DNA from 3 places in the Desulfovibrio psychrotolerans genome. Region 2 is predicted to be linked to each of the others. Evidence: predicted binding sites of a transcription regulator. Region 2 holds the regulator's gene; each other region holds the start of a gene.

Region 1 (9,721 bases), on a different contig from region 2:
CAGCTTGGGAATGAATGTGATGCCGCTGCCTTCCGGCAGGTTCACATCCAGAAAGATGATGTCTGCCCGCTCTTCCTCCATGCGCTTGACCGCATCGTTAATCGATGTGGCGTACCGGCTGGAGTGTCCCATTTTTTTGAGATTCGCATCCAGTGACGTGCACAGGATGATGCTGTCGTCAATGATCAGAATATTCGCCATGTCCCTTCCCCGTTGTCCCGCCTTGCGGCGGAGCCCCCTTCGGTTTCGGTTACATGCCCCCCTCTGCTGAAGCACCCCGTCAACCAGAATCTGCATGAAAAGAATGATGAGAGCCTTGACCGTATGACGTAGCGCATTCTTTATTTTATGTCCATTGCGGATACGTGACAATTTGAAAAAAAGACGCAGTGCACATCTATCATATTGTATGTTGTCATTTTTTTTATGTTGTTCTGTCTCAATAATGTCTAGAGAGAAATCTCTTCCGATGCCACTCTTCTGTGTTGCTATGGAGCAACAGTGTCCGGCCATCTCGGCAACAGCGCAGTCCTGATGGATTGCGCCTTGTTGCCGGGATGGCCGGACTACGTTTAATAATCTGCGAGTGCTATGCTTCGCGACTGTCTCTGTGCCGCTTGAAGAAAAGCAGTGCGGCAAGGCCGATTCCGAACAGGAGCCATGTGGAGGGCTCCGGCGTGGGAACGGCGATGCGCTGGTACAGAACATCGTTTGCGCAGGTCACGGTAAGGCCCAGAATGAAGGTGTCTTCCAGGAAATTCCAGGAGTAGCCTTCGAAGAGAGAGAACAGCCACGAGGAAGTTACCGGAGTATCCACCCCCGCGCCCGCCGGAACCTGCCAGCCGCTGTAGGTGGCTGTGCCGATGGCAACTGCATCATAGCTGGAAAGGTCTATGGCTACGGGGTGACCCGTGCGGGGGGTGCCGCTGGGGGAACTGCTCATGATGTAGTCGTTGTTCACATAGGGAACCACAACGCTGTAGATGGTCCACTGATTACCGGACGTGGCCTGAATGATGATGTCCCAGTCGTTGTTGGCGCTTGGGTCCGTGTTGATGAAGATATTGCCGAAGTCCAGCTGGTTCCAGAGCTTTCCGTAGTCGGTGAGGTTCTTAAATTTGCTCCCCTGACGCAGGGCGTAGTCGCTCTGGTAGGTGATGCTCAGGTAATCAAGCCCGCCGTGCCCGCTAACTTCGCCGGACAGGATGTCGGGGATGCCGTGAACATCTTCGCCCGCTTTGGCGTTGAAACCGGGCCAGACCTTGCTGGTATCTGTAAACGATACCGTGCTCGCAAAGGCCGGAGCAGACAGGATAAGAAGGGCAATGAGTGCGGCACCGCATGCCAGTGTGTGTCTCAGTGTATGCATAAATAGTTTCCTCCCGGATTTCCTCTCAGAGTGCTTTTCAGACTGAATTGGGCATCTGTGAGCATTATGCGTGCCAAAGTCCTGTAACGGTGATTGTGCCGCTGTGGTGAAGGAAATGAAGGGGGTTATGTGTAAGGCAAACCGACAGTTGAGTCGGTGAGGGCAACAGTTTTCGGGCGGCATCTGCCATGTCGGCAAGGGGGGAGGCCACATAGGTCTTTGCCGTGATACGGGCATGCCTGAGAGTGGTCACTGCCGATGCGTCTGCCGATGTCCGGCTTTTCCGGACATGCTCCGCACGGCGTATCCCGGTCGGGGTGCCGGATGACGGTCCGGGCCGGAAGGTGGCCTGATTTCTGTGTTCCGGCTGATACGCCCCGGGGGGCCGCAAGGAGTGGTGTCCGGTTTTATCAGATTCTTCTGCCGGATATGAAATTATACATGAAGGCAGAAGGTTATGTGTCGTCTTCCGGATTGGGGCGTAAGCATTGCGGCTTTGCGCCCCTGTCTGTTTTTATCGGACTTTTCCTTTTTCTTTGGAACTGCGGGCGATGGGGGCATCTTGTATCACCCTGAAATATATCCTGATAAATGTATGGAAACCCTTTGGCATAGAACTGGCTACCAGCGGCACGTTGTTATGTCTCCCCGATGCAAACCTGTTGATACCGCGAGAAATGTTCATGTTGCAGCCGGTCATACTCTGTGGAGGAAACGGAACCCGTCTCTGGCCTCTGTCCAGAGTCAAATGCTCCAAGCCGTTTATTGAAGTAACGGAGGGCAGGGTGCTCTTTGCCGATACCCTTGCCCGATGCATGTCCATAGCCGGAGCGTTGCCGCCCCTGATTGTCTGTAACAATGACCATCGTTTTCTTGTTTCCGAGCAGATGCGCAACGGACAGGTGGCCGGGCGGCTTGTGCTGGAACCGTGCGGGCGGGATACGGCTCCTGCCGTGGCGGTGACGGCGCTTATGGCACTGGAGCAAGACCCGGTTCTGCTGGTGACCCCGGCTGACCACTGCATTGCCGATGCACACGCCTTTGCCCGAACCGTGGCAACGGCGGGGGAGCGGGCGGCGCAGGGGCGCATGGTATGTCTTGGGGTAACACCCACATGTGCGCATACCGGCTATGGGTATATCCGGACAGGCGAACAGGCTGCACCGGGCGTGCTGGCCGTGAACAGGTTTGTGGAAAAGCCCGATCCGGCCACTGCCGAGAGCTTTGTGGCATCCGGCGGCTATTTGTGGAACTGCGGTGTGTTCCTGTTCAGGGCATCCGTGTATCTGCAGGAACTGGAGCGGCATGCGCCGGAAATACTCAGGGAGTGCCGCGAGGCCGTGGCGGGCAGTTACAGCGATCTGGATTTTATCCGGCTGGGTGAAGAGGCGTTTCGCCGGTGCCCTGCGCGTTCCATCGACTATGCGGTTATGGAGCATGCGCAGGACATGGAGGTGGTGCCCTTTGACGGACAGTGGAGCGATTTGGGGTCGTGGGCTGCCCTGCATGCGGTGCAGCCGCGGGACGGCAACGGCAACGGCCTTTTTGGCGATGTGCTGGCGGAGGGGTGCAGCGGCAGCTATGTGCGTTCTTCTGACCGTCTTGTGGTGGGACTGGGGCTGAAGGACCTGACGGTGGTGGAGACCAAGGACGCCGTACTGGTGGCCGCCAACGATGCTCTGGACGACCTGAAGACCGCCATAGGGCAGCTTGACCGTGCGGGCCGCAGGGAAACGCAGGAACACACGGTGGTGTACAGGCCGTGGGGAAGCTTTGAGTCCATTGTGGCGGGTGACCGGTTTCAGGTGAAGCGGATTGTGGTGAAGCCGGGCGAGGTTCTCTCGCTGCAGAGGCATTTCCACAGGGCGGAGCACTGGGTTGTGGTTCGCGGAACAGCCCGCATTGTTAATGGAGATGAAGAGTTCATCCTGTGTGAGGATGAATCTACCTATATTCCGCTCGGTCATGTGCACCGGCTGGAGAATCCGGGGAAGATTCCGCTTGAGCTTATAGAAGTGCAGACAGGCAGCTACCTCGGCGAAGACGATATTGTCCGCCTGGAAGACAAATACAGCCGGACTGCCGGTTGAGTTTGCGGGCGGGACAGGGGGGAGTGATGGCGAGGGGAATGTGTGCCGCTTCGGTGGCAGATTTGGCCAGCGGACACGATGCGGAAGAATGGGACCGCTTTGTGGACGCATGCGCCGATGCTGTGAACTACCACAGGAGCCGGTGGCTTGCGCTTGTGGTGCGCGTGTTCGGGCATGCGGTGTATCCGCTATGGGTGCGCGACGGGGAAGGAAGCGTGCGCGGCGTGCTGCCCTTGGTGCATGTGCGCAGTATGGTTTTTGGCAGTTCCTTGAATTCGCTTCCGTTTTTTAACTACGGCGGGCTGTTGGCGCATGACGCGCAGGCGCGCGGGGCTTTGCTGGACAAGGCCCGCGAGCTGCTGGTGCATACACGGGCGGGGTTTGTGGAACTGCGGAATATGGGCTGGCGTATGGATGGCCTGCCAGCGAGCACGCACAAGGTGACCATGCGTCTTGCACTGCCCGGAACAGCGGATGCATTATGGAACGGCTTCAGCGCCAAGGTGCGTAATCAGATCCGCAAGGCCGAGAAGGTGGGGCTGGAATTTCGCAGCGGCGGCCCGGAACTGCTCGCCGCTTTTTATGACGTTTTTGCCAAGAATATGCGCGACCTGGGTACCCCTGTCTATTCCAGAAAGTTGTTTGAGGCTGTTCTGGATATGTTTGCGGACGAGTCGCGCGTGTTTTCCGTATGGCACGGCAATGCCTGCATCGCAGGCGGGGTGGGGGTGTGGCACCGGGGCGTGTTTGAGATTCCCTGGGCCTCTTCCCTGCGGGAATTCAACTCCCTGTGCCCGAACAATCTGTTGTATTGGGGTATGCTCAGGCATGCCTGCGAACTGGGTTGCACGGTGTTCGACTTTGGCCGGTCCACGCCGGACAAGGGAACATACCGCTTCAAGAAGCAGTGGGGAGCGGAACCGGTTCAACTGTACTGGCACTATCTGCTGGCAGAGGGCGCGCGCCTGCCCGGTGTGAATCCGGATAATCCCAAATACGACCTGCCCATACGAATTTGGAAGCGGCTGCCGGTTTCCGTGGCTACGTTCATGGGGCCGCATATTGTGAGGTGCATTCCGTGAGCAGGAAGATGCTGGCACCGGCCGGAATGCCGTTTACGCTTGCGGACATGGTTGCCGCTCTGGCCGCAGTGTTCAGCGGGGACGAGGCGTTGCGAGGCTTTGGCAGGGATGTGGAAGCGTTCAGCGGGCAGAAACATGTTTTTTTCTTTTCATCCGGCAGGGCGGCCATGAGCTGCGGGCTTACGGCGCTGCAAGCGCTGCATCCGCAGCGGGACGAGGTGCTGCTTCCCGCCTATACGTCCTATTCCGTACCGTCTGCCGTGGTGCATGCGGGGCTGAAGGTGCGCCTGTATGACCTTGACCCGCAGACCATGAGCCCGCAGCCGGAGAGCCTTGCGGCGGCCATAACCGGGAAAACACTGTGCATTGTGGTTTGCCATTTTTACGGCCTGCCTGCGGATATGCGGACGGTGCTGACCCTGGCGGCGGAGCGGGGCATTCCTGTTCTGGACGATGCGGCACAGGCGATGGGGGCCACAGCTTCCATCCATGACACCGAGGCCGCCAAAGGAGTTGCGAACGTCGGCAGCGGGCAGCGCAAGGCGGGAACAGCGGGTACGCTGGGCCTGTTCAGCATGAGCCGTGGCAAGACCATATCTGCCGTGGACGGGGGTATTCTGGTAACGGATGACGAGCGCCTTGCGCGGGCACTGACCGCTATGCCCCTGCGCAGCCCTTCCGTTCTACGGCAGATGAAGACCGCCATTATGGCGCTGGTGCTGTGCTTTTTTTTGCATCCGCGGCTGTACTGGATTCCTGCCGGGCTGCCGTGGCTCCGCCTTGGAGAGTCGCACTTTGCGCCGGAGTTTGCCGTGGCCGGACTTACGGCATTTCAGGCCGCGCTGGGCCGACGCATGCTGGCACGGTTGCCGGATATAAATGCCCGGCGCAGGGCCGTGGCTGCTTTATGGCGGTCACGCCTGAAAGGTGACGGTGCTGGTTGCATTGCGCCCCTGCCGGATACGGAACCGGTATGGCTGCGGGTTCCCGTTATGGAACAGGCGGAGGCGTTGCAGGAGTTCGGCATTGTGCGCGGCTACCCGCAAAGCCTGGACGCACTGGATGAGCTGAAACCGCACAGGCGCGGCAATGGCCCGTATCCCGGTGCCGCCCTGCTGGCGGAAAAACTCATGACCCTGCCCACCCACTGCTATGTCACGGAAGCTGCGGTGGACGAAGCGGTGCAGGCCATGCGCAAAGGACGGGCGGCATGATGACGGAAGTGTTGTTCTGGGTGTGCGCCCTGTTACTTGTGTATGTGTTTGCCGGGTATCCCGCCGTGCTGCATCTTGCCGGGCGTGTTTTGCCTCGCCGCAGTGTGCGGCAGCCGCATGACAGCGAGCCCCGCGTGGCGGTGATTGTGTCTGTGTATAACGAAGTGCGTGTCATAGAGGCGAAAATACGGAATTTTTTGGAACTGGAGTATCCGCCCGACAGGCTGGAGCTTGTTGTGGTTTCGGACGGCAGTACGGACGGAACGGACGATGTGGTTCGGGCATGCTCCGATGCGCGGGTGCGTCTGCTCGTGCAGCCCCGCAACATGGGCAAGACCGTGGCTCTGAACCGCGCTGTGGCTGAGACGGATGCCGAGATACTGCTGTTCACCGATGCCAACTCCATGCTGGATTCCGGCGCGGTGCGGCATCTGGTGGCGGAGTTCGCGGACCCCATGGTGGGACTGGCGAGCGGCACCACCATGTACACGGCGGCGGGCGGTGACGGAATGTACCGCCGTTACGAAGACATGCTCAAACGCATGGAGTCCCGCCTGTTCGGCATTGTGGGTGCTGACGGTGCCATCTACGCCATGCGCAGAGCGTTGTACGAGGCGCTGGACCCTGCGCTTATCAACGACCTGCTGCACCCCATACAGGTGGTACTGGCGGGCAGGCTGCCCGTGCAGTGCGAGGGGGCTTTCTGCACCGAGGAAACGCCGGGAACCGGCGGGAACGAATACCGGCGACAAAGACGCATCATGACGCAATCGTGGCTGGTGGTGCTGACCTGCGCCGGTGCGCTTGCCCGTGCGGGAAAGTGGGGCTTTCTCTGGCAGGTTGTGTCGCACAAGGTGCTGCGGTGGCTGGTTCTGCCGCTGATGGCTGCCATTTTTGCGCTGAATGTCCCGCTTGCCGCTGCATCGCCCCTGTATGGTGCGGTGTTGTTCATGCAGGGGCTGTTTTATGCCTGCGCCATTACGTTTCGCAATGCGGACAACGGGATGCTGAAGCTGCCGTATCTGTTTCTGCTTATGCATGCGAGCGGCGTGACGGGGCTGGTACGATGTCTGCGCGGTGAAACTGTTGTGCGATGGGCGCCCAGAGCGCAGTAGCAACGAGGAGGAATGCCTGTGTTCATGCCCGCCAGAAAATTGCTGGATATTCTGAGCCGGTCGGAAAGACGCACCGTTGTGCTGTTGCTGATGCTGCAGATGGCGGTTGCCGTCTTTGAGGTGATGGGGCTTGCCTCGGTCATGCCGCTTCTGGCGCTGGTGGGCGACCCCGGCATCATTCAGGAGAACCGCTGGGTAAATATGGCCTATGGAATGCTCGGCGCCGAGAGCGAAAAACAATTCATCATGTACTGCGGAATATTCTCGCTGGGCATGCTGCTGGTCTCCAATGCTGTCCGGTTTGCTGTGACGTGGGCAATGCTGCGGTTCACGCATATGACCAACTACACACTCTCGAAGCGCATGTTCAGGATGTATATTCTGCAACCGTACAGATTCTTTTTTGATCATAACTCAAGCGACATCATCAAGAACGTGCTGGGTGAGGTGGCATCCGTATGCTGTTATGTTCTGCAGAATGCCATGATCATACTCTCACGTTGCGCCATAGTCATTGCGATAATGATCTTTATGATCTTCATAAACCCGTTGGTTTCGCTGGCGGTGTTTGTGTGTTTTGGCGGAAGTTATGTTCTTGCCTATGTTCTTACGCGGCGTGTCATGGAGCGTGTCTCCAAAAAAAGACTGGAGGCAACGGAGCGCAGGTTCCGTATTGCCGGTGAAACATTCAGAAGCATCAAGGAAGTGAAGGCCGCGAACCGCGAACTGTTTTTTTATGACAAGTTTGCAGATGCTTCGGAATCATTTGCACGGCAGTGCACGGTAAACGAGGTGGTTGCCATGAGCCCGCGCTACAGCCTTGAGGTGGTGGCATACGGAGCCATGGTGGTACTTGTTATGGTGTTCTTCATATCTGGTTGGAACATAGGCCATATTCTGCCGCTTCTGGGGGTGTATGCGCTGGGGGGCATGAAGATGATGCCCGCGTTGCAGCAGGTGTTTGCGGGCATGACGAACATACGGTTCTATCTGCCCGCCCTGGACCTGCTGCACAGTGACTTCAGCCGCTTTAAGGTGGATGAAGCGGAACAGGAAGCCCATGCCGGTGCAGTTTCCTTTGAGCGGGAAATCCGGTTCGAGGATGTGTCGTTCGCCTACGCGCAGGAAGCCGGACCGGTGCTGGACGGGCTGAATATGATCATCGGCAGGAACAGGATGGTCGGCATTGTGGGGACGACCGGGGCGGGCAAGACCACCGCCATAGATATGCTGCTGGGGCTTCTTGCGCCGGACAGCGGCAGGCTTCTTGTGGACGGCGTTCCTATCGATACCGGGAACATCCGGGCATGGCGCAGGCATATAGGCTATGTGCCGCAGGTCATCAATCTTCTGGATGACTCCGTAAAGATGAACATAGCCCTTGGGGTGCCCGCATCAGAGGTGGATGAGGCGCGGTTGGTGAACGCAGCCAAGGCGGCCAGTATTCATGAGCATGTGATGCAGAACATGCCCGACGGGTACGATACGGTCATCGGCGAGCAGGGGGTGTGTCTTTCCGGCGGTCAGCGGCAGCGGATAGGCATTGCGAGGGCACTGTATCAGGGGGCCGATGTGCTTGTGCTTGATGAGGCCACCAGTGCCCTTGATGCTGATACGGAGCGCAAGGTCATGGAATCCATTGCCGGACTGGCCGGGGAGATGACCATTGTGATTATTGCGCACAGGCTGAGCACCCTTGAGAAGTGCGATACGATTTTTGTTTTTGAGAACGGCAAGGCCAGTCCGGTGGGGACCTATGCGGATTTATGCGCCCGTAACGGGCTGTTTACGGGGCGCGACCCCGTTGCAGAACGTATGGCGGATACGGCGGTTCCGGCTGCGGCCGACCTGCGGGGAGCGTGCTGATGATCAGCGAGACCCGGGGGCCTGTTGATACGGCGGTATCGGTGCGGCGGGCTGGCATACGCAGTAGTTGTTCGCTGACGGGCATAACCCTGCTGGCGGTTATGGCGTTGCCCAGACTGCACGAGATGGTGCCGTATCTGGTGTATGCGGACCCGGGCAAGTTGGTGATTCTGCTTTGTCTGTTCTGCATCCTCACATCCAAGGGGGCGGTGCGCGTGCCGTGGCGGCGGTTGCCGCAGGTGCGCCTGTATGTCCTCTTTGTCATCTGGCTGTTCATTTCTGCCACGATGGGGGTATGGCCCAGTGCCAGCATTGCCGGGGGTGTGTCGTTTCTGAAGAATATGGTGTTTTTTCTGCTGTTCATGAAAAGTATTGATAGCATGAACGACCTGTACAAGGTGGTTCGCGTGCTCCTGCTGGGCATGCTCGTGTTCAGCACGTCCATTATAGCCAGAGCGTCCATGGGCAGGGCTGATGCCGGAGGCTACACGCTGGACCCTAACGAGGGTGCTCTGCTTATCGCCGTGCTCATGCCGTTTCTCTATTACTTTTTCAGGGGGGAGCGGGGTTTCTTCCGCATGGCGTTTCTGTTCGGCATGGTTTTGGGGGCGGGAGCGGTGCTTTGTACAGGGTCACGTGGCGGAGTTATCGCGCTGTGTGTGGTGCTGAGCTACGCCTATCTTGTCGACAGCGGCATGTTTCTGAAAAAGATTCTGCTCATTGCCGTCACGGTTTCTGCCGTGTTTCTGTTCATGCCCGACGGTATACGGGAGCGGTTTGACCGGCTTGGAGACACGGAGCAGGACTACAACCTGACCCACAAGCACGGGCGCATGATGGTATGGGAGCGGGCCATGTCCCTCGTCGAGGAGAATCCGGTTTTCGGGGTGGGCATGCACAATTTTATCTTTGTGGAATCGGAGGTGAACAACCAGAGCAGGGGGGTGGTGACGCACAACTTCATCCTGCAGGTTGCGACAGAACT
Region 2 (9,721 bases):
CCAATGCCCGTGGTTCCCAGACTTTCACGTTCACGCAGCACGTTGACTACGCTTTCCGCGTCCAGTTGCGGACAGGCGGCAATAACAGGTGCCACAAGCTCCGCCAGCACCTCCTCTTTGGTGCTGGCGGTAAGCTCGGGCAGTATCATCGTTTTATCCAGGTATTCACCCAGTTTCATTATCTGTGTCCTAGAATGTGGGGTCAATCAGGCCGAAGTCGCCGTTTTTCCGGCGGTAGATTACATTCACACGCTCAGTCTCGGCATTCAGAAACACAAGGAAGTCGTAGTCCAGCGAATCCAACTGCAGAGCGGCTTCATCAATACCCATGGGCTTGGGCGTAAAGTGGTCCGTGCCCACAATGGTCCGTTCCCGCCCGGAGCCGGTATCCGCATAGCTTATAATGTCCTCGCGAACGGCAATGTTGGCTCCGCCGCGGCGATGATCCTTGTTCTTTTCCGCATGCTTTTTCACCTGTGCGGCAAGCTTGTCAAACACAAGATCGACCGTGGCGTACATGTCTTCGGACTTTTCAGAAGCGGAAAGGTTGAGGTTGTCAGAAACCAGTGTCACATCAATCCTGTGGCGGTAGTTTTCCACGGACATGCCCACCTGCATTTCCAACCTGCCGGAATGGCGTATGAATTTCCCCAACTTTTCAAAGCGTCTACGGGCATACTTTTTCAGATGGTCGGAAGGCTCGAAGTTCTTGAAAGTGAATGCGATGTTCATATATGCCTCCTTAGGTTCGGCGGGCGCACCGTGTGTGAGTCCGCACGGGTATCTCTGGCAGTGTATCCGCATTCCCTGTCCTGCGCATACCGCCTGCACATTCGGGGTTTCTCCTAATACGCGGAAACCTAGAACGCGGACTTTCGCTTGGAGGACGAGGGAATGTCCATTGCAGTACGATACTTCGCAACGGTCCTGCGGGCAATATTCAACTGCAACTTTTCTTTCAAAATTTCACCTATGCGTTCGTCACTGAGCGGGCGTCGGGGGTCTTCTCCCTGAACCAGTTGTCTGATAAGGGCCTTTACGCTCTCAGAACCCACCGAGCTGCCGTCATCCATCCCTATGGCACTGTTAAAGAAGAACTTAAGCTCAAAAATACCGTGCGGGGTAGACACATACTTACTGGTGGTAATGCGGCTCACCGTGGATTCATGCATGCCAATATCTTCTGCAATGTCTTTAAGAATGAGCGGCTTAAGCTGGGTGACCCCCTCTTCGAAGAACCCTCTCTGGTATTTGACGATGCTTTCCATCACCTTGTACAGGGTGCGCTGCCGCTGATGCAGACTTTTAATGAGCCACGAGGCAGAGCGCATCTTTTCCTGAAAGTAATCCTTATCCGGCCCGGAAACAGTGGGAAGACAGTCCACAATATCGCTCAACTGCAGACTGGGCAGTCCTTCTTCGTTGAGAATAATGACAAATTCGCCGTCATACTTGTGCACAAAGACATCGGGGGAAACATACTGCGGTTCGCTGCTGCCAAAGCTGGCACCGGGCATGGGATCGAGCGTGAGGATAAGGTCGATATATTCCTTCAGATCGTCCATGTTTATACGGAACTTACGGCACAGGGGCTTGTAGCGGCGCTTTTCAAGGTCTTCCAGATGTTCGCGCACCAATTCCACCAGAACGGGGTCGCGGTCATATCCGAGCACTTCTATCTGCACCAGCAGGCATTCCTGCGGGCTTCGGGCTGCCACACCCACAGGGTCAAAGCGCTGTACCCTGCGCAGCATTACCTCCACCTCTGGTACGGTGGCCCCGGCCATATCTGCAATTTCCTCCATCGTGGCCTGCAAATAGCCGTTGGAGCCGATATTGCCGATGATCACTTCCCCTATGGTTCTCTGCTCTTCCGTTATGGAGGAAAGCGTGAGCTGCCACGAGAGATGGCCGTCCAACGATGGGCGCGAGGTGAGTCGCGCTTCAAACGATGTCATCTCTTCAGGTATTTCGGCATCTCGGGAGGATGTTTGCCTGCTGGTACTGGAAAAATCGCCCAGATAGTCTTCCCAGTCCGCGTTGGTGGCAAGCTCCTTATCATAGGCTTCCACAGCCTCAGAACGTATTTCCGCAGCTTCCGTGGCATCAGCGGGCGTTATGCTCTCGGCAGATTCTTCCAGAAAGGGATTTTCCAGCAACTCCTGCTGTACGGTTTCCATCAGTTCAAGCCGGGAGAGCTGCAGCAGCTTAATTGCCTGCTGCAGTTGGGGGGTCATAACCAGCTGCTGGGAGAGCTTGAGTTGTTGCCGTAGTTCTAATGCCATAGGTACGATATTCCCGGAGTAGTGCCGTGCATCAAGGGGGTTGACGCGCTGCTGGAAGCGCGGTCCGGACCTCTATCAAGAAGCATTCCAAAACTGCAAACCTGAGTCCCTTTTGCCATACAAGCACTAACCATGCAACAGAGAAAAGCCCGTAAAACGGGCTTTTGCGCGATCAGAAAGAAATGTCTTGCAAAATATTCAAAAAGGTCGGGAAAAAGTCACGACACCTACAGGCAGAATCCTTCTCCCAGATACACCCTGCGAGCCTTGGGATCGTTCACTATCTGGCTGGGGGTGCCGTTAAGGATTATCTGCCCCTCATATACAAGATAGGCCCGGTCGCAGATATTCAGGGTCTCGCGCACATTGTGGTCCGAAATGAGAACCCCTATCCCACGGTTGCTGAGCCCGCGTATGATGCTCTGAATATCATCCACGGCCAGAGGGTCAATTCCTGCGAAAGGCTCGTCCAGCAGAATGAACCGGGGCTTGCGGATAAGTGCGCGGGCTATTTCCAGCCTGCGCCGTTCGCCCCCTGAAAGATGCATTGCCATGGAATCCGCTATGCGGGTGATGCGAAATTCCTCAAGAAGCATGTCGGCCCGCTTTCGCTGCACGTTTATGGGGAGTCCCGTGTGCTCTAAGATAAGCTCCAGATTTTGTCGCACAGTGAGCTTGCGGAAAATGGAACTTTCCTGCGGAAGATAACTCAGGCCTACGCGTGCGCGTTCATGCAAGGGCCAATCCGTCACGTCCGTGCCGTCATAGCGCACAAGGCCGCTGGTAGGTTTTACTATGCCTATGAGCATATAAAACGTGGTAGTTTTGCCCGCACCGTTGGGGCCGAGCAATCCCACCACCTCCCCCTGCTTCATGCTCAGGGAAATGCCGCGCACCACTTCGTGCTTGCCGTAATGCTTGGTCAGAGATTCCGCTTCCAGAAACGACATGCGGACCCGCTAGTTGAAGCGCTTGGGAGCGGTAAAAATGGCTTCCACGGGTTTGTCGGAAGACCCGAGCACCTCGCTCTTGTTCTCTTTGACGTAGAAGTTGATGGTGTGCCCCTGAATGCTGTTTTCGCCATCACGGAGTATGGGTTGCCCCTCCATGACCAGAATACCGGTAGTCAAATCGTAAGTAGCCTTGGCACAGGAGCCATTTTTGCCATCCTGCATGGTCACGCGAACACTGCCTTCGGCGATGATGCGTTCAATTTGCCCAGCATCCATGGCGGGGGCTTCCTCTTTCTTTTTCCCGCTGTTCCCGGACGAAGAGAGCACCACGGTTATGGAGTCCGCCCAGAGCTGGGCATCCGGATGGGTGACATGCACCTTGCCCAGAAAACGTACATTCTGTCCGGTCGCGTCATAGGAAAGTTTGTCAGAGGTTATCCGTACAGGAATTTCCTCCTGTGCGCGGGCAGGACCGGCCAGGCAGATTGCCATGGCAAAAACGCCGACTGCCAGCAGCAGGCAGCACATCGTCCGGGAGCGCATAGCCCGGCAACGCGGCATTCCTGTGGCTGGTGTTTCCGTGTGTATTCTTTGGATCATGTTACGGTTTGCCCTCCATAATATCATTCAGTCCTTGGCGGATGCGCATCTCTACGGCCACTCCGCCTTCGGCGCGTAAAACGTTGTCATTCAGATAAACAGTCACTCCGGAAGCGGTACCGAACAGGTCGGGACCGTCAAATCGGGCCTCTCCCGGTATGTTCAACGTGTGGTCGGTTCCATTGTAGATAAGCAGGTCGGAGCGAATAAAGCCGCCGTCCCGTTCAATCTCCACATTTTCCCACAGCCTGGCAAGGCGGTCCTGCTGGCTTACCACCCCCCTGCTGGAGCGCACCAGCAGTTCGCTGTGGTCCGAGCGTAAATAATAAACAATTTCGGGCTGCGAAACCTGAATCACGCCCCCTGCCTGTTCATACCATGCTCCACGGGCCTTGAGCTTCCATACTTCCTCGCCCTTCTCGCCCTGAGTAAGCTCCACACCCCGTAAAGAAAGATCAACGGCAGATTCAGGCCCCATCTGTCCTTTGCGCACAGCCTGCCTGATTTCTGTCACCGCACGGTTGCTCACGTACGAGTGGATCACCGCGGCTGCCACTGCGGCTGCCACGAGAAGCAGGATGATGTGGCGCGTGCGCATCTACTCGTTCCAGCGGGCCATGGCGTCTGCAAGCTTGCCCTGCGCCTTGAGGACAAACCGTATCACTTCGCGTACGGCTCCGTCTCCGCCCCGCCTCTGGGTAACAAAGTGCGCCAGTTCGCACACCTCCGGCTGGGCATTGGACACTGCCACGGCCAAACCGACGGCACGCATAGGCGCAAGGTCAACCCAGTCATCACCCACATAGGCCATCTGGCTCAATTCGATGCCGTACTTGACTCGGATTTGCTCCAAACAGTCCATTTTGTCCAGATATCCCGCAAAATAGTCATCTATGCCCAGCGAGAGAATCCGGCTTTTGACCGCCTCGGACTCAAGCCCGGTGATAACAGCCACATGAATGCCCTGACTCTGCGCGACCTTTATGCCCAGCCCGTCCTGCACGTTGAACCGTTTGGAAACGTTTCCCTGCACATCGTAATACAGTCCCCCGTCTGTGAGCACCCCGTCGCAGTCCAGCACGATAACGTGGATGTTACGGGCAATTTCCTCAGCACGCATACGTTATGTTCCACAGGGTTGAAAGATCAGCGAGAAGCGCGTCCAGCTTGTCCAGCGGCCAGCTGTTCGGGCCGTCGCACAGGGCCTTGTCCGGGTCCGGGTGGCATTCAAGGAACACCCCGTTCACACCGGCGGCTACCGCCGCGCGGGCCAGATGCGGCACAAACCGCCTGTCTCCGCCGGAGCTTGCGCCCTGTCCACCCGGCAACTGCACGGAATGGGTGGCATCAAAGACAACGGGCACGCCGAACCCTTGCATGATGGGCAGGGAACGAAAATCCACCACAAGATTGTTATAGCCGAACGAGGCCCCTCGCTCTGTGAGCAGGATTCGGCGGTTGCCGGTTGAGAAAAGCTTGTCCAGCGCAGGCTTCATGTCCCATGGCGCAACAAACTGCCCCTTCTTTACGTTCACCACGCGCCCGGTGTTGGCCGCAGCAAGCAAAAGGCTGGTCTGGCGGCACAGAAAGGCGGGAATCTGGAGCACGTCAGCCACCTCAGCCACATGAACGGCCTGCTCCGGCTCATGGATATCCGTCACCACAGGCAGCCCTGTGGCCTCCTTTATTCGGGCCAGCCATTCCAGCCCCTTGGCCAGTCCCGGACCACGAAACCCGTCCAAAGAAGTTCGGTTTGCCTTGTCGTAGGAACTTTTAAAAACGGCCGTAAGCCCATGGGCCAGCGCGGCCTCTTTCACCGCGTGAGCGGTTTCCAGAGCCAGTTCAAAGCTTTCCAGCGCACAGGGGCCGGCAAAGATGAACGGGCCGGTGGCAAGGGTTTCGTAGAGGGTGCCGTTATTTTCTGCGTGCATATGATTTCAGATATCCTGTCCGGTTGCTCCCCGTCGACGGGGTGAACATGGTAACGTAAGACCACCCTGAAAGGAAGTGCGTATCGGGGATGCACCCTTGTGCACCCCCGATTCATGTCAATGCCGAATGGCTAAAGCCCCCATATGTACGCCAGACATGCGCCAAATGAGCACACCGGGCGCACCCACCAAAGCCAAGCTGGCAGGGGCAGAGTGGCAGCCGTGCTGCGTTTCGCAAACGCATCCGGCATAGACAATCATGGCTGTAAACAGGGCTCCGTTCCGGATACAGCTACTTTTTGCCCTTCTTGGCGGCCTTAATGAACTCGCGGAACAGCGGGTGCGGGTTCATAGGGGTGGACTTGAATTCGGGATGGAACTGGCAGCCGAGGAACCACGGATGTTCCTTGATCTCCACAATCTCCACCAGTTCACCGTCCGGCGAAAGGCCGGAGAAGACAAGACCGGCCTGCTGCAGGCTTTCGAAGTACGCCTTGTTAAACTCAAAGCGGTGGCGATGGCGCTCTTCTATCCTTTCCGCGCCGTACGCCTGCATGGCGTTGGTCTTGGGCGTAATCACGCAGGGATAGGTTCCCAGACGCATGGTGCCGCCTTTGTCGCTCTTTTCATCACGCTTTTCCGTGGCATTGCGGCGGAAGTCGTACCACTCGGTCATCAGATAAATGACTTTGTCCTTGGCCAGTTCGTCAAATTCTTCCGAATTGGCTCCGGCAATCCCCAGAACGTTGCGGCAATATTCAATAACAGCGAGCTGCATGCCCAGACAGATTCCGAAGAAGGGAATTTTGTTTTCGCGTGCATAACGAATGGCGGTTATCTTGCCTTCCACTCCGCGATGCCCGAAACCGCCAGGAACCAGAATGCCGTCCAGCGGTTTCATGCGCTTGGCAACATTGTCTTCGGTTATCTCTTCGGAATTTACGTACTCCAGTTCCACGGTTATCTTGTTGGCTACGCCGCCGTGAACCAGAGCCTCGTGCAGGCTTTTGTACGCTTCCTTCAGGTCAACGTACTTGCCCACAATACCTATACGCACGGAGCCTGCCGGGTTCTTGAAGGTGTGGATGAGGTTTTTCCATGCGGTCAGGTCGGCGTTTTTGGCGGGCAGGCGCAGCATAATGGCGACCTTCTGGTCCAGTCCTTCTTCGTAGAAGAAGAGCGGCACTTCATAAATATTGCCCACATCCTGCGCAGAAAACACAGCATCGGAATCCACGTTGCAGAACAGGGCAATCTTGCGCTTTAAATCGTCGCTGATGGGCTGTTCACAACGGCAGATAATTATGTCGGGCTGAATGCCGATGGAACGCAGTTCCTTCACGCTGTGCTGGGTGGGCTTGGTCTTGTGCTCGCCTGCGGCGCGCAGATAGGGCACCAGCGTCAGGTGTATGTACATGCAGTGTTCGCGTCCCAGATCGCCGCGCAACTGGCGAATAGCCTCCAGAAACGGCAACCCCTCAATATCGCCTACTGTGCCGCCAATTTCGATGATGGCAACGTCCAGATCGTCACTGGCAAGTTCAAGGACACTCTTTTTGATCTCGTCCGTGATGTGCGGAATGACCTGCACCGTTCCGCCCAGATAATCTCCCCTGCGCTCCTTGGTGATAACGCGGTGGTAGATGGAGCCGGAGGTATAGTTGTTTTTCTGGCTCATGGGTACGTTGAGAAACCGCTCGTAGTGTCCGAGATCAAGGTCGGTTTCCGCACCGTCATCCGTCACATACACTTCGCCGTGCTGGAAAGGGTTCATGGTACCCGGGTCAACGTTTATGTAGGGATCCAGCTTCTGGATGGTGACGCTCAATCCGCGCGCCTTGAGCAGCGCTCCGAGCGAGGCTGCGGCCAGACCTTTGCCCAGAGAGGAAAGAACCCCACCGGTAACAAATATGAACTTGGTCTTCATACACTCCTGCCTAAGGGTATGTGTTTGAAAAAACTGGTGCCGAGTTCCATGAACTGTCGGAATTCAACACATCCGTTCAGATATACACAAAATTTCTGCGAACGTCAGCCGTTGACTGTTCTTCGGTGTGCAACTATGATCATCGGTCCCTGCCCTGCTCTGCAATGTTGTGCAGGCAGCGCCCTGTAGCAGGTGGACCCCTAACAGACCGCAATAGGCCGCAGGCAGTTCCGGCGCATCCCAAAAGCGACAGGCTCTACATGAACAGGTGGAGCAAGTAAAGAACCTTTTTTCTTCACGACAACTTTTCAGGAGACATTGCAGCAATGGCGCAGGCTAAGACGCTGGTTATTACCGGATACGGCACGAATTGCGAGGTGGAATCGGCCCATGCGGCACGTCTTTCCGGCGCGGATACGGCAGACATCGCCTTTTTTTCCGATCTGGTCGCCGGACGAGTCCGGCTCACTGACTACAACTTTCTCATTTTTCCCGGCGGCTTTCTGGACGGCGACGATCTCGGCTCCGCTCTCGCAGCGGCACAGCGATGGAGACACGCCGCCACGCAACACAGCGAGCCGTTGCTGGACCAGCTAAAGACCTTTCATGCCGAAGGCGGTATCATTCTGGGCATCTGCAACGGCTTCCAGCTGCTGGTCAAGCTGGGCATGCTGCCTGCCGTGGACGGAGCCTACCTTGACCGTCAGGTTTCACTCTCGCACAACGATTCCGCACGGTTTGAAGACCGCTGGGTACACCTGAAGGCAAACCCGCAAAGCCCCTGTGTGTTCACCAGGAACGTGGACATGCTCTACCTTCCCGTCCGACACGGCGAGGGAAAAATTGTATTCCGCGATGATTCGGTGCGTGAAGCTCTTACCACAAACAATCTCATCGCCCTGCAGTACGCGGACCCGGAAACGGGTATACCCACGCAGGAATACCCGAAAAACCCCAACGGGTCGCCCATGGGCATTGCCGGACTCACCGACCCCTCTGGCCGTATTCTGGGGCTTATGCCGCATCCGGAAGCCTACAACCACCCCACCAACCATCCCGGCTGGACGGCGGGCGAAGGCGGCTCTCTTGGGATTGTGCTGCTGGAGAACGGCATCCGGTATCTTAAGGAACGCTAACAGTCCGTTTTGCAGGAACGATTAAAGATGGCAGTTTTCTGGATTGATACAGACTTGAAAACAGGTCCGTTTTCGGTTCAACAATATCCAGAATCGTCTTTACACACCTGAGAGAATACATAGAACCGGCATTCCCCGCCTCCCATTCCGGACGGGGAATGCCTCTTTTCAGACATATCGCATAACGGAGATAATGGCATGGTTCCCTGCTTCATATGCGGCAAGGACGCCACGGGCGGATTCATCCACGGCTTTGTTCCTGCGCCGGACAGCCAGAAGGTTGGCCTGTGCCCGCAGCACGATACGCTGGAAAACAAAAAAAAGGCCATTCTCCACTGGATTATTGCCATGAAGGCAGATGTGGCCAACCAGAATGCCCTTAACGCGGTGCGCTTAAAGGCCCCTCTGCGCTACACTCTCTCCATCCGCTATTCTGACGGGGGCGTTGTCAGCATTCCCTGTCTTTCATGGGATATTACAGACTCCAACACGCTGCAGATAACCCGGCTGGACAGAACGCTCAGCTTTGTTCCGCTGCACCATGTGCGGCAATTTGATGTAACGGAAGATGCTGGTGCGGCAGGTCAGGAAGCTTCAGACAGAAGAACCGCCTCGCCCAAAGATGGCAGCGGGAACTGAACATCCTTTTGAATTCTGGCCGAATTTTACCTGCTCTTTTTCGCCCCTTATCCGCCCCTTATCCGCCCGCTATCGTATTGTTCAGCCTGTTTCCAGGGGCATTGTCAGCCACGCGCGGCTATCCGAACATTTCACAGTCGGGCAGGTTCTTTTCCCCATAAATGGCTAAGGGCCGGAATTTCTCCGCTGCATACGTTGCAGGATAATCCGCTTGCGGTACTGCACCGTCCGGGATGAAGAATCCGGCTTC
Region 3 (9,721 bases), on a different contig from region 2:
GAATGACCTTTCTGCAACGGGAGAGATGCCCGTTGTGACGGTGTGCGCCAGCAAGACTCCGCAGCAGGCTCCTGCACGTACTCTCACTCAGGCCGGAGTTCTGCCTTTGAATCAGGCGGACCATGCGGAGGCTGCGTTTGGTGCAAAGACCGTTGCGGATTGGCGTATCTGCGATGCCGGCGAGGTGGCGAACGGATTTGCCGCGTCCGGCGAACGGTTCGGCGTTGCCGGTGGCACCCAGTATTCCATGACGCAGCAGGCAGGTTTTGCGGAAACCCGGCAGATGTCGCTGCCCATAAGCCAGCCGTTGGTGAGCAGGGTCGTTGACTGGCGGTTCGATTTTGAGAGCTTTGTGGTGGGGCCCAGCAACAATCTGGCATTTGCCGCCTCGCAAGGCATAACCCGCTCGTCGCAGTCCGCCGACACGCTGTTTTTGAGTTCCGGGCCGGGGCTGGGCAAGACGCATCTTATGCAGGCTGTGGGCAACGAGCTGTGCCGCAGCAGCAACCGGAGCCGTGTGCGGGTGGAGTATCTTACGGCGGAAGAGTTCGGCACCCGGCTTATAGCCGCCCTGAAGAGCCGTGAGGTGGACCGGTTTAAGGCCCGATACCGCGATGTGGACCTGCTGCTGCTGGAAGATGTGCACTTTCTGCAGGGCAAGGAACGTATGCAGGACGAGGTGCTTGCCACCATTAAAGCCCTGCAGTCACGCGGCTCGCGCGTGGTGCTTTCCAGTTCTTTTGCTCCCCGTGACCTGAAGGAATTGGACAGCCAGCTTGTATCCCGGTTCTGCTCCGGATTTCTTGCCGCCATTGAGCGGCCTGACTTTGCCACCCGACGGGACATTCTGCGCCGCAAAGCCAGCCAGTATCAGGTTACGCTGCCGGACAACGTGACCGACCTGCTGGCTGAGAATATTAGGGCCGATGTGCGGCAGATTGAAAGCTGCCTGCACAATCTTATTCTGAAGGCCCGCATTCTCAATCAGCAGATTTCCATGAACATTGCGTGGGAGGTGATCAGCCAGTACGCCTCGCACGAAACCGTCATGGATATGGAAAGCATTGTCCGTTGCGTGTGCAACGGGTTTGACCTGTCGCCGTCGCAGCTCAACTCGCGCAGCCGCCGCCGTGAACTGGTGGTGGCCCGCAACACGGTCTTTTATCTGGCCCGGAAACATACGGATATGTCCCTCAAGGATATCGGAGACCACTTTAACCGCAAGCACTCCACCGTGCTCAAGGGTATTACCAACCTTGAACGCGAGATGAGCCGCGAAACCCCCATCGGGCGGCAGGTTGCCAGCACGGTGGCCTTGATTGAGCGCAACGGGCGGGTTCTTTACACCTGACCGGAACAGACGGTTAGTTTTTTTCCGGCACGGCCTGCATGAATGCGGACGTTCCGGAATTTGTTTTTTACGCAGAGAAGGCATAACCGTTGGCGGTTGTGCCTTTTTGCCGTTTGCGGGCCTTTTCAACCGTTGCGGAAATGGGTACAGAAATAGACCGTTTGCGTTTGGCCGTATGCAACGCGGGCAGCGCCAAGGGATGAGTGCGGGCCTAGGCCGCAGTTCCGGGGACTATCCCTCTGTTTGTCACAAGGAGTGTGTATGGAAAGGGGACAGGCGTATGTTGAAATAGCCCCGAGGCTTATGGGGCTGAGGGAGTCTGTGGGGCTTACCGTGGAGGAATTGGCCGCCAAGGTGGGAGTGCGTCCGCAGACAGTGGTGTTGTATGAAGAAGGCGAATCCGAGATACCGGTAAGTTATCTCAAGGATGTGGCCGCTGCCTGTGGTGTGGACTTGACAGCCCTTATTGCCGGGCATGAGGCGCACCTGCATGATTATACCATTGTGCGCAAAGGGCAGGGCTTGAGCGTAGCGCGGCGGGCGGATTACGACTATTTTCACCTGGCTTCCCGGTTCACTCATAAGCATATGGAGCCGTTTTTGGTGACGGTGCCGCCCAAGGACGAAAACGAGCTTGTATGGAACGAGCACGGCGGGCAGGAATTTATTTATATGCTTAAGGGCACGCTGGAGATATGGCTTGACCAGCGCAGGCATGAGCTTGAGGTGGGCGATTCCATCTATTTTGATTCCACCATCCCCCACGCGCTGCGCGGTCTGAACGAGGAGGAAGCGGTGTTTCTGGATGTGATTAGCTAGTTTCCATCCGGGCATGGCGGTAAGCCGCCGTGCCGGTGTTCCCGCCGGGCGTGCTCCGGAAGTTGTTCCGTGAGCTGTGCGGCGTGTTCATATCAGCCCTTGCCCTGAAGGCGGCTGATGCACCCGGATGGAAACAGGCCCGCGCGGCCCGGCTTTTCCGGCAGAGACTGGCGGCGACTGCGCCGCACCCGTGTTCATGGCGGCGTATCGTTTTATGACGAATCCTGAGACAAATTTACTGAAAAACTACAGGACGATCGCCCCGCCCTTCATTTTCAAGGATGCAGACCATGCAGAAACTTTCCTGTTCCAGCTATAAGGACCTGCTCGCGCGTTTTGCGCTGGAGCTTCCTTCCCGTTATAATTTTGCCTTTGATCATCTGGACCGCATGGCGGACGGGCAGACGGAGTTTGCCAATCCGCTGGCCATCGTTCATGTGGACGATGATGGCATACGCCGGGATTATACCTTCGCGTGGCTTAAGGAGGCTTCTGCCCGGCTTGCCAATGCCCTGCGCGACAAAGGGTTGCGCAAGGGCGACCGTGTGATGCTGGTTTTGTACCGGCGTATTGAGTTCTGGGTATCCATGCTTGCCTGCCATAAGCTGGGATTGGTGCCTGTTCCTTCACCCGCTCAGCTTACTCCCAAGGACATTGTGTTCCGGGTGAACAGGGCGGCCATTCGCGGTATGATTGTGGACAGTTCCATCACCGGGCGGGTGGAAGCGGCCAGGCCGGAATGTGAAAGCCTCCATTGCCTTGTGCAGGTGGGGGGGGGAAACCTGCCCGAAGGCTGGCACGACTATGAAGCCTTGTCCCGCGAGGCATCGCCGGTTTTCCCCAAACCGGAAGGGGATGCGCTGGCATGCGACACTGACCCTCTGCTCATCTTTTTTTCTTCCGGCACCACAGGTATGCCCAAGATGGTGGAGCACATTCACACCTATCCGCTGGGCCATTTTGTTACCGGGGCGTACTGGCACGACCTGCGGGAGGGTGACCTGCATCTGACCTTGGCTGATACCGGATGGGGCAAGGCTGTGTGGGGCAAGTTTTACGGGCAGTGGATGTCCGGTGCCACGGTTTTTGTCTGGGATTTTCGCGGCAAGTTTGAACCTGCGCGCCTGCTGGAGCAGGTTGCGGAGCATGGTATAACCACGTTTTGCGCGCCGCCCACCGTCTACAGGTTTCTGGTGCGTGAGGAGCTTGCCCGCTACGACCTTTCCCGGCTGCGCCACTGCACCACGGCAGGGGAACTGCTCAACGACAGCGTATTCCGCGACTGGAAACGGCTGACCGGGCTGCCCATTTATGAAGGGTACGGCCAGACGGAGACTACCCTGCAGATATGTACGCTGCCGTTTATGGAGGCCAAGCCCGGCTCTATTGGCCGTGCTGCGCCGGGGTGGGACATTGTTCTGCGTGATGCGGAGGGCAATGAGTGTCCTCCCGGTGAGGAAGGGGAGATATGCGTCCGGGTGGCGGAAGGTGCACCCGTGGGGCTGTTCACCGGCTATCTGGAAGACCCGGAGAAGACGGCATCCGTGATGCTGAACGGCTACTACCATACCGGTGACAAGGCGTGGATGGACGGGGACGGGTACTTCTGGTTTCTCGGACGGGTGGACGACCTCATCAAGTCTTCCGGCTACCGCATAGGGCCTTTTGAGGTGGAATCTGCGCTGGTATCGCACCCCTCGGTGGTGGAGGCGGCGGTGACGGGCGTTCCTGATGAACTGCGCGGGCAGATAGTCAAGGCAACCGTGGTGCTGGCTCCCGGATTCGCACCCTCGGAAGAACTGACCAAGGCGTTGCAGGATCATGTGAAGCAGGTGACCGCGCCGTACAAGTATCCGCGCATCATCGACTATGTGTCTGAATTGCCCAAGACCATTTCCGGCAAGATACGCCGGGTGGAGATTCGCCAGCGGGACGAGGCTGCTTCCAAGGCATAGAGCCGGATTGCGGGAAAGGAAGGGGCTGTTCGTCCACCCTGCGCCCCATGGGTTCGCTGACAAGTTTATGGTATGAGACATCGCCCCGCCGTGCGGTACAGACCGCACGGCGGGGCGTTATGTATGGGAAGAGGCAAGGGGCGGCTACGCGCGAAGCCCCTTCATGGACAGGCTGATGCGCTTGCGGGGGGCGTCCACCTCCAGCACACGCACCTGCACCCGCTGCTGCACCCGCACGACCTGCGCGGGGTCCTTCACGAAGGTGTCGGCAAGTTGGGAGACGTGGACAAGGCCGTCCTGATGCACGCCGATATCCACGAACGCTCCGAACTTGGTGACGTTGGTGACGATACCGGGCAGGACCATGCCGGGGGAGAGGTCGCTGATCTCGTGCACGCCTTCCGCAAAGGAGAAGGCGGTGAAGGGGGGCCGGGGATCGCGCCCGGGGCGGGCAAGTTCAGCCATGATATCACGTAGTGTGGGCAGGCCCACGTTGCCCGAAACATAGCGTTCCAGATGGATTTTGTCGCGCAGGGCAGCATCGCGCATGAGATCGGCCACATGGCAGCCCAGTTCTTTGGCCATAGCCTGCACCACAGGGTACGATTCGGGGTGCACGGCCGAGGCGTCCAGCGGGTCGGCCGCATCATGGATGCGCAGAAACCCTGCGCACTGTTCAAAGGCCTTGGGACCGAGCCGTTTGACCTTCAGGAGTTCTTTGCGTGACCGGAAAGGGCCGTTCTCTGTGCGGTGCGCCACGATATTCTGCGCAAGGGCAGGCCCCAGACCGGAAACATGGGACAGCAGCTCAGCACTGGCCGTGTTCAGTTCCACGCCCACGCTGTTCACGCAGGAGACGACCACGTCTTCCAGCGCCTTTTTAAGCGCGGCTTGATCCACGTCATGCTGGTACTGCCCTACGCCGATGGATTTGGGGTCGATTTTCACCAGCTCTGCCAGCGGGTCGGCAAGGCGCCTGCCGATGGAGGCCGCGCCGCGCACAGTGATATCGTGATCGGGAAATTCGCGGCGGGCTGTTTCGGATGCGGAATAGACCGATGCTCCGCTTTCATTGACCATGACCACAGGAATGGCGGCAGGGAGCCCAAGCGAGCGGACAAAGGCTTCCGTCTCGCGGGAGGCGGTGCCGTTGCCTATGGCGATGGCCTCCACAGCGAAGCGCTCCACGAGAGAGCGCACGCGCACGCTGGCTTCTTCTGCGCGCGGGCCGCCAGTGACGGGGTAGATGGTCTCCGTGTGCAGCAGGGCGCCCTGCGCATCCAGACAGACCAGCTTGGCTCCGGTACGGAAGCCGGGGTCCAGTGCGAGAATGCGTTTTTGCCCCAGCGGGGGGGCGAGCAGGAGTTCGCGCAGGTTGGCTGCGAATACGGCGATGGCTTCTTCATCGGCCCTGGTTTTGAGCAGGGTGCGGGTTTCGTTTTCCATGGAGGGAGCGAGCAGGCGTCGGTAACCGTCTTCCACGGCAAGGGCCACTTCGCGCGAGCAGGCATTGGCAGTGGTGATAAAATGCCCTTTCAGCGCTGTGAGGGCCTGTGCTTCATCCGGGCGGACGGAAAGAGAGAGCACGTTTTCCCGTTCACCCCGCAGCATGGCCAGAATGCGGTGGCCGGGCGCGGTGCGCACAGGTTCTTTCCACTCGAAGTAGTCACGGTAGGTGGCGGAGGGGTCATCTTTACCCTTTGCCTGTGATTCGCCGGCGGTTTCCTTGGTTGTTCTTGCACGGGTGGAAACTATTTCGCCGCGCATGGTGAACATGAGGCGCATAACCCTGCGTGTTTCTGCGTCTTCGCTGATGCGTTCCGCAAGGATGTCGCGGGCACCGGCGAGGGCGGTCTCCGCATCGGGAACATCATTCTGCGGTGCGATGAAGGCTTCTGCCAGACGGGCGGGAATGTCTTCCGGCGACTGCCGCCACAGCAGGTCTGCCAGCGGTTCCAGACCGCGCTCCCGGGCGATTTGGGCGCGGGTGCGCCGTTTGGGGCGGTAAGGCAGGTAGATGTCTTCAAGGACGGCAAGGGTTTGGGCGTTGCCAAGGGCTGTCTGCAATGCAGGAGTGAGCAGCTCGCGTTCCTGCAGAGACTGCATGATGGCCGTGCGACGTTTTTCCAGTTCAATAATCTGCTCGTGGCGGTCACGCAGGGCTGCGAGGACCACTTCGTCCATGCCGCCGGTAAGCTCTTTGCGGTAGCGCGCCATGAAGGGGATGGTTGCCCCTTCCTGCAGCAGGGCTATTACGGCGTCTACTTTGGAGGCGGAGAGCTTCAGTTCTTCGGCAATGCGTAGTGTGCTGGCATTCATGTACGTTTCTTTTTGCATCAGGAGGTTGTCGTGTGCTAGTATGTGCTTACATTGTTTTTCGTGAAGGGTGCTGTACCCTCAGGTGGTGCGTACGCAACGAAAAGGAGGATGGGCATGAACTATACTGATTCTGATTTCCCCGTTTGTATCCGGGAGGCCGAGATGGCTACGCTGGCCGGAGGCATGGTGGTGCGCTACGAGGAAAGCGGCGGCGCGAGGGATGTATTTGTGGATGACGAATGGTCCTCGCGGGCAACGCTTTTTCCGGGCATGAACCTTGAACTGGAAAGTGGCGGCACGCGCTACCTTCTTTCCGCAGACGACAACGGACTGCGCGTGGAGCGTATGGCCTGATACAGTGAGGCAGTCCGGCGGGAGGCTGTCCTTCATGTTCCTGCGCTGAAGGTATGGGCGGCCTGTCCGGTTTGTCAGCAACACGATAAGCCTTTGCAGCGGGGCCGCATGAGCGGTCCCGCTATTGCGGCGGCAGGTCTCCGCGCATGCTGGCAAGCTTGGCCCGAAGATACTCTGCCAGCGTGTTGCCCACATCGTCCTGCTCTGCCTGCTCCATGCCCAGACGGGCAAGGTCCTCAGCCACCTGTTTTTCCATACGCTCCGATTCCATGAACATGACATATACCAGCGCGATGGTGGCGTTGTTTTCTTCTGTTCCGCCGCATAGTTCTGTCAGTTGCTCAATCGGCACGGTTTCCAGCAGACGGTCGGCGAACATACCTACCCACTTTGCATACACGGCGGCGGGAATTTCCGGCACCAGCGGGGAAATCTGACGGGCGGCGCGTCCGTCCACGGAAGGCATGGTCACGCCCATGAAATCATCCAGCGCCTCGGCGCGGCGAAGGTTGGAATCGGACAGGCGGGCAAGTACGGTGCGTGAGATGTGTTCGCGAATGTCGTGCGTGTTCATGGCGTGGTCCTTCGGTACAATGGGCGTGGTGCTACGTACGTCTTTTGCTTGTGGCACTGTTTGCTGCGAATCCCCTGAAACTCCTTGCAGCGCCGCTTTGGAGCGCTGAGAGGCGCGGTGAAGGGGATTGGCAGTGGTCGGTACAGGTTCTGTCTGCGGTTCTTTGCTGAGAGGCGAACCTACTGCATGCCGCTTTCAGACGCAAGCGCAGGGGCGGGAGATGGCCGGTCATTTGCCCTTGCGTGGGTGCGAGACGTGCAGGTATTAATTTGTACAAAAATGTAAAGGCGGTCACACAGAAGTGTAACCGCCTCTCTTCATTTTTGTGTGCACTCCTGTGCGGAGCGCTGCAAACACTACATGGAGGCTCGGGCAGCCGCGATGACGGCATCGTAGTTGGGTTCGTGGGCTACCTCCGGCACGATTTGCAGGTAGGTGATCAGGCCCTGTTTGTCCACCACCAGAACAGCGCGTGTAAGCAGGCGCAGTTCTTTGATAATAAGCCCGTAGGCTGCGCCGAAGGACATATCTCTGTGGTCGGAAAGGGTGGTGACGGCGTCGATGCCCGCAGCACCGCACCAGCGGGACTGGGCGAAAGGAAGGTCGGCCGAGATGGTCAGAACAGCCACATCAGAGCCAAGTTTGGCTGCTTCCTGATTAAAGCGGCGTGTTTCCACATCGCATACGGGGGTGTCCAGTGAGGGGACGGCTGAGATGATAAGCACCTTTCCTTTGTAGTCTGCAAGGGTCTTGGGTGAGAGGTCGTTGCCCAGAACCGTGAAGTCCGGAGCTTTGTCTCCCACGGCAACGGGGGCTCCCTGCAGGGTCAGCGGGGTTCCTTTGAAGGTAATGGCGCCGGTACGTTCGATCATGAAAATTCTCCTTGAATGCAAGTGTGGTGTCTATTTTTTTCGACAGTGGAAGGTTTAAGGCCTGCACTGTGGATTGTGAACCACTGACTACTGACTATATGACATCGGAAGAAAAATGGGAACCATTCTCATCAAAAAAAGTTGGTAGCTGCCGTGCGTCAGTCAGATACAATTATGGATGTACAAAATCGAATGCTATTTAACAATTGTGTAAAACACTAACATGCAAAAATTACAATTTTGAATAAAAAGACAAGTCGTGTGATGTGGCGTATTGCGCAAACTGTTGTCGTTGGTTGCTCGCCGGGTTCTGGCATGGCTCTTGCCTGTTACGCCGTTATGTCTGCGGGAGTGCGGGGTGCCGCTTTGTTGTCTGAGCAGTGCGGGACGAGCTTCTCCGGCCATTTTCACCAACCAGAACCGGTAAACGAGGAGGCTCCATTATGAACGCGGCGGATACCGCCTTTATCATCATCTGTGCGGCACTGGTTATGTTCATGACTCCCGGGCTGGCACTGTTTTACGGAGGGCTTGTACGCTCCAAGAACGTGCTTTCCACGGTCATGCACAGCTTTTTCCTGCTGGGTGTTGTCACTCTTGTCTGGGTGAGCGTGGGCTATTCCCTTTCGTTTGGTACGGACCATGGCGGCATCATAGGCGGTCTGGACTATCTGTTCCTCAATGGGGTGGGCGTGGAGCCCGGGCCTGCGGATACCATTCCGCACGCCCTGTTTATGATTTTTCAGTGTATGTTCGCTATCATTACTCCGGCGCTTATCTCGGGTGCGTTTGCGGAACGCATCAAGTTCAGTTCCATGGTGGTGTTCAGCGTGCTGTGGATACTGCTGGTCTACGCGCCCATGTGTCACTGGGTGTGGGGCGGCGGCTGGATGCACAGCATGGGCGCTCTGGACTTTGCGGGCGGAGCCGTGGTGCATATGAGTTCCGCTGCAGCAGCCCTTGCCGCGGCGCATGTGCTGGGCCGCAGGCGCGGGTATGGAAAGATGGCCTTTGTGCCGCATAACCTGCCCATGACTGTGCTGGGCGCGGGTATTCTCTGGTTCGGCTGGTTCGGGTTTAACGCCGGTTCCGCACTTGCTGCAGACGGCGTGGCCGTGATGGCCTTTGTAACCACGCATATCGCTGCCGCAGCCGCTGCAGTAAGCTGGGTGATTATAGAATGGATGCACAGCGGCAAGCCCACCACGCTGGGTGCGGCTTCCGGCGCAGTGGCGGGGCTTGTGGCCATAACCCCTGCGGCAGGTTTTGTGGGGCCCATGCCCGCACTCATTATCGGGCTTGGCGCAGGTGGACTCTGCTTCGGCGGTATTCTGCTCAAGAAGGTTTTCAAGTATGATGACGCCCTTGACGTGGTAGGTATTCACGGCGTGGGCGGCACGTGGGGCGCTCTTGCCACAGGCATATGGGCGGCCGAGCAGTATGGCGGCGTGAACGGCCTGCTGCATGGTGCTCCGGG

What was found. Region 2 encodes sigma-54, which starts transcription at its own class of promoters, with help from an activator protein. Its sites were predicted from a motif close to CTGGCACGGNNNNTGCTT; they were not measured.
Region 1: a site for sigma-54 is predicted at 1,429-1,446, ahead of HUV26_RS09720 (PEP-CTERM sorting domain-containing protein). Genes of this name have one in related genera too.
Region 3: a site for sigma-54 is predicted at 8,555-8,572, ahead of HUV26_RS10360 (ammonium transporter). Genes of this name have one in related genera too.

Annotation. Positions count from the first base shown of each region.
Region 1 covers NZ_BLVP01000008.1:445,712-455,432, forward strand. The annotation lists gene HUV26_RS09715 (sigma-54-dependent transcriptional regulator) at 1-201, opposite strand, end outside; gene HUV26_RS09720 (PEP-CTERM sorting domain-containing protein) at 590-1,369, opposite strand; gene HUV26_RS09725 (mannose-1-phosphate guanylyltransferase/mannose-6-phosphate isomerase) at 2,053-3,459, shown strand; gene HUV26_RS09730 (FemAB family XrtA/PEP-CTERM system-associated protein) at 3,522-4,541, shown strand; gene HUV26_RS09735 (DegT/DnrJ/EryC1/StrS family aminotransferase) at 4,538-5,755, shown strand; gene HUV26_RS09740 (glycosyltransferase family 2 protein) at 5,752-6,870, shown strand; gene HUV26_RS09745 (ABC transporter ATP-binding protein) at 6,895-8,736, shown strand; gene HUV26_RS09750 (O-antigen ligase family protein) at 8,736-9,721, shown strand, end outside.
Region 2 covers NZ_BLVP01000001.1:135,674-145,394, reverse strand. The annotation lists gene HUV26_RS00640 (PTS sugar transporter subunit IIA) at 1-179, opposite strand, end outside; gene hpf (ribosome hibernation-promoting factor, HPF/YfiA family) at 190-732, opposite strand; gene rpoN (RNA polymerase factor sigma-54) at 861-2,285, opposite strand; gene lptB (LPS export ABC transporter ATP-binding protein) at 2,513-3,235, opposite strand; gene HUV26_RS00620 (LptA/OstA family protein) at 3,245-3,730, opposite strand; gene lptC (LPS export ABC transporter periplasmic protein LptC) at 3,840-4,436, opposite strand; gene HUV26_RS00610 (KdsC family phosphatase) at 4,437-4,958, opposite strand; gene kdsA (3-deoxy-8-phosphooctulonate synthase) at 4,948-5,769, opposite strand; gene pyrG (CTP synthase) at 6,062-7,696, opposite strand; gene HUV26_RS00595 (phosphoribosylformylglycinamidine synthase subunit PurQ) at 8,023-8,832, shown strand; gene HUV26_RS00590 (hypothetical protein) at 9,031-9,471, shown strand; gene mtgA (monofunctional biosynthetic peptidoglycan transglycosylase) at 9,637-9,721, opposite strand, start outside.
Region 3 covers NZ_BLVP01000008.1:596,526-606,246, forward strand. The annotation lists gene dnaA (chromosomal replication initiator protein DnaA) at 1-1,351, shown strand, start outside; gene HUV26_RS10330 (helix-turn-helix domain-containing protein) at 1,613-2,170, shown strand; gene HUV26_RS10335 (AMP-binding protein) at 2,461-4,125, shown strand; gene HUV26_RS10340 (Tex family protein) at 4,270-6,444, opposite strand; gene HUV26_RS10345 (hypothetical protein) at 6,559-6,798, shown strand; gene HUV26_RS10350 (hypothetical protein) at 6,920-7,372, opposite strand; gene tpx (thiol peroxidase) at 7,729-8,244, opposite strand; gene HUV26_RS10360 (ammonium transporter) at 8,688-9,721, shown strand, end outside.